DNA from 2 places in the Exiguobacterium sp. ZWU0009 genome. Region 1 is predicted to be linked to the other one. Evidence: predicted binding sites of a transcription regulator. Region 1 holds the regulator's gene; the other holds the start of a gene.
The links. Region 1 encodes LexA, which represses DNA repair genes until DNA is damaged. Its sites were predicted from a motif close to CGAACATATGTTCG; they were not measured.

Region 1 (2,207 bases):
GTGCTTCTTTTTCGGTCGACACCCGACAATAAATCACGACCTTCATCGTACCTCACATCCCTGTTCGTTCTTTCACAACTTTTCCATTTTGTCATTGTTGTGCGATTGGTACAACGATTTTGCTTTTTGAGATGACGTGTTTTGTCTCGACATCATTATTTTTGATCAACCAGTTGACGTATTCTTCATCTGACATCGAACCATCATTGTAGACTTCAGCAATTTGTTCGACTGTAGCGTTCTCATCGACCGTAACGGAAGCGGTCATCAGTTGCGCTACCTTTTCATCCGGGCGTGGTGTGAGTAAAAAGATCACGAAGGCAATACTTAATGCATAGAAGAGAATTGAAAAAGCATGAGTACGAATCGTATGAATCATCATGAATCCCTCCAAATATGAAATGAATGATTTAGAATAAATGTTCGCGGAACAATTGTTCGCATAACTCATAATAAACACAGAACCCGTGTTCGGTCAACACAAAATGTCGAACAATTGTTTGTACGCTCATTTGTTCTATGTTATAGTGAATCTAGAAACATATATTCTTACATTTCAAACTTCAATCCAGAAAGAGGTGGCAATTCGTATGCGGAAAATGTCTAAGCGCCAACAAGAGATTCTCGACTACATCGTCTCTGAAGTGAAACTGAAGGGGTATCCACCATCAGTTCGTGAAATCGGAGAAGCAGTCGGACTCGCGTCTAGCTCGACGGTACACGGTCATTTGGATCGACTCGAGAAACGGGGAATGATTCGCCGTGACCCGACGAAACCACGTGCGATTGAGATATTGCTTGATAAGCCTGAAGAAATCACGGAAGCCATCGTCCATGTTCCCGTCATCGGGAAAGTCACAGCGGGTCTTCCGATTACAGCGATTGAAAACATCGAAGAACAGTTCCCACTCCCTGCACATTATGTAGGAAACGAAACGGTCTTCATGTTAACGATCGATGGTGAATCGATGATTAACGCAGGTATTCTTGACGGCGATCGTGTCATCGTGCGCCAACAAAACACAGCAGAAAACGGAGAAATCGTCGTAGCTATGACCGAAGATAGCGAAGCGACGGTGAAACGGTTCTTCTTAGAAGATCAACAGGTACGTCTACAACCAGAAAATGACTCGATGGATCCGATGTATTTCGATAATGTCTCCATTCTTGGTAAGGTAATCGGCGTGTATCGGACGATTCATTGACGGAGGGACCAGTTACGACTGGTCTTTTTTCATGCCTTCAGGAAATGTACATGATACCGTCAATACCGTCGCACTGACGGGTTACGTTGCGTATTCGGTCGCAACGCAACAAACCGATTGGTTACCGACCGCCATTGGCATCGCTGTTGGTACTCTTTGGTTGTCACCCGACCTCGATTTAAAGTCAGAACCGTATTATCGCTTTGGACCATTTCGAGTCTTGTGGATGCCGTATGTCAAGATCATGCCTCACCGATCGATCTGGTCACATGGACTGATCATCGGAGACATCATCCGGCTTCTTTACAGTGCTGCGATTCTGATTCCGCTACTATTTTTAAGTCTATATTTTCAGGTTCTTGATTCTGCTACGATTGATTCGTGGTTCGCTTCCTTGCCTGCATTCGTCGTCGGTATCATGGTGGCAAGTACGATTCATATCCTACTAGATTATTCCAGCAGTTGGTTTCGACCTAAAAAAAGAAAAAAACGTCGTCGGTAACACCTCTTTTGCTTGCTTGCAAGCAGAATGAGGTGTTTTCTTATCCACTTTTTCGTATCTTTAAACATCAAAATAAAAAATTTCCATTCCTATATTTCAATTATATGTATTGAAAACGTTCTCAATTCGGAGTAATTTAAAGTAGAAAGGCCATTATCTGCTTTAATCCAAAGGGAGGGTTTTTGCATGAATAACTTTGTATTGGAAATGATCGGTACGATGATCCTCATCCTGCTCGGGGATGGAGTCGTCGCCGGTGTCGTCTTGAAAAAGACGAAATCGGAAAACAGCGGATGGATCGTCATCACATTCGCTTGGGGTCTTGCCGTCATGACAGCAGCATTCGTCGCTGCTGAAAGTGGAGCACACTTGAACCCCGCATTGACGATTGCACTTGCTTTGAACTCTGACCTACCGTGGGCAGACGTTCCGATCTACATTGCCGGACAACTTGTCGGAGCTTTCATCGGCGCCATTCTCGTTTGGCTTCATTACATGAA
Region 2 (2,207 bases), 850 kb from region 1:
GTCTGTTCAACAGTTGATGTCGGAGCTCTCGTCCTACAGCCAGGTGCTCGGGGAACAGATGCAACACCACGTCACCCAGCAGACGGAACTGAAGACACATAGTGCGGTACTTGAGTCGCGGATCAGTTCGTTACAACAAACTATAAAAAATTAATTTTTTACATTTTTCCTAGTATTAATCTTTAAATTACAATATTTACTTATCATTTAATATGAAATAAAATGTTTTTTGGTAGGTAATTTTATATTTAAGGGGTTAATGAATCAATGGAAGAAAAGAAAAAGAAAAAAGGCGGCTGTTGTGGCTGTGGTTGTCTCATCTTCATTATTTTAATTTTCTTAGGCGCTTGTGGCGCTATTTTTGGAGAAGATGACTCTGACGATAAAGACAATAATACAAAGAGTCATCAATCTACTAAAGACTTGGACTCTGATGATCATAAAAATAACACTGAAGAAAAAAATGATACTAAAGCTAAGGAAGAAGCTGATGCTAAAGCTAAGGCAGAAGCTGACGCTAAAGCTAAAGCAGAAGCAGACGCTAAAGCTAAGACTTGCTTAAATATTCGGGGTAATATCTCTAGTTCAGGTGAGAAAATATATCACCTTCCTAATCAAAGGTTTTATAGTAAAACGGACCCTGAACAAGTTTTTTGTACAGAAGGTGCAGCTGTAAGTGCTGGATATCGCAAATCAAAAATCTAACTAAAAGTACCGGATATCTCATTTGATATCCGGTACTTTTAGTTAGCTAATAAATTTCGCTTCCTTCTTATCGATGATGTTGCGAATCCGGTTCTCCGTCACCTGATACTGCTCTGCCAATTGACGGGTTGTTTTCCCTTTTTCGTACTGCGCGCGAATCGTTCGAATCTGAAACGGTGACAGCGTCACATGTTGACCTAACAAGAGATCGAACTCACCAAGCAGTTCGTTATACTGCTGATCGATTGAAGGTAGAATTTCTAAATTCGACAACTGATCGTCAGCTCGTTTACCATTGCGTCGAACGAGTTGTGCTTCTGTGACGTCCATCGTTAGAAAAGCTTGTGCAACGAGTAAACCGACCTGCACCCGCTCTCCTCGACCACATTGATAGAGCGTGACTTTCCGGTACCCTTCCAGATTGAGCCGTGGACGGAGCAAGACACCTTTTCGGCGTTGCTGGACACCGCGACACGTCACGATCGTCCGGTCGAGCGACCTTACGCGACCAAGTGATGAGACTTCATATATACCTACATAGCCGATGACGGCTTTCCATTGTTCTTGCATGATTGTCCTCCTTCAGACAAGGACACGACGGGACTTCATACCTGAATTATATCAAATTACGAACAAACGTTCTAGTTATGTCACTCGTCGGAATGTGCTATTCTTAGCAGAAAAAGGAAATGAGGTTCGTCCATGAAATTTGTCTTGTTACTTGGTCCGCAAGCGGTCGGAAAGATGACGATCGGTCAGGAAATCGAACGGTTGACGGAGATGAAAGTCTTCCATAACCACCAGACGATCGACCTGTTATTGCCTTATTTTGATTTCTCAGAACCCGCACACCACCGTTTAAAGGATACGATCCGCCGCGAAATGTTCAAGGAAATGGCGAACAGTTCGCTTGAAGGTGTTCTGTTTACATTCCTCTGTCTATTCGGCGTCGAAGGCGGTGGTCTCGAGTTCATCGAAGAGACGGTCGAATTATTCGAACAAGCAGGTGCTGACGTCTATATCGTGGAACTGGATGCGCCAGTCGCAACACGCCTGCACCGGAATACGACCGAAAACCGATTGACGCATAAAGTAACGAAGCGCGATCTCGCTGCTTCTGAACAGGACTTACGCGAGACGACAGACGGATACCGGACACGTTCGCTGCCAGGCGAACTACCGGACGTCAACTATCTCTTCCTTGATACGGAACAACTAAGTGCACGCGAAAGCGCTGAAGCGATTTGCGATCATTTCAACTGGTCCAAAACAACGGTCTAATCACAAACGAGCCCCGTCCTACTCAAGCAGGCGGGGCTTTAGTGATAGAGTTCGCGTGCATATCGATTCGCTTGCAACTGGAATCCGTTCCGACGCCAGACCGCCGCGCTGCCTGCTTCGCCGTAGACACGCGTCAGTAATAACGTCCGCGCGAGATACGATAGAATCGATGTCAGTGCTTCCCTGATGTACCCGCGCTGATCGTCCTCATCCGTCGTCGT

Region 2: a site for LexA is predicted at 1,335-1,348, ahead of L985_RS01835 (NUMOD4 domain-containing protein). Genes of this name have one in related genera too.

The regions. Positions count from the first base shown of each region.
Region 1 covers NZ_CP018057.1:1,175,068-1,177,274, reverse strand. Annotated here, with positions in the region: gene L985_RS06005 (YneB family resolvase-like protein) at 1-46, opposite strand, end outside; gene yneA (cell division suppressor protein YneA) at 92-379, opposite strand; gene lexA (transcriptional repressor LexA) at 591-1,205, shown strand; gene L985_RS05990 (metal-binding protein) at 1,237-1,707, shown strand; gene L985_RS05985 (MIP/aquaporin family protein) at 1,894-2,207, shown strand, end outside.
Region 2 covers NZ_CP018057.1:327,112-329,318, reverse strand. Annotated here, with positions in the region: gene L985_RS01845 (methyl-accepting chemotaxis protein) at 1-154, shown strand, start outside; gene L985_RS01840 (sunset domain-containing protein) at 268-705, shown strand; gene L985_RS01835 (NUMOD4 domain-containing protein) at 748-1,275, opposite strand; gene L985_RS01830 (AAA family ATPase) at 1,408-1,986, shown strand; gene L985_RS01825 (GNAT family N-acetyltransferase) at 2,025-2,207, opposite strand, start outside.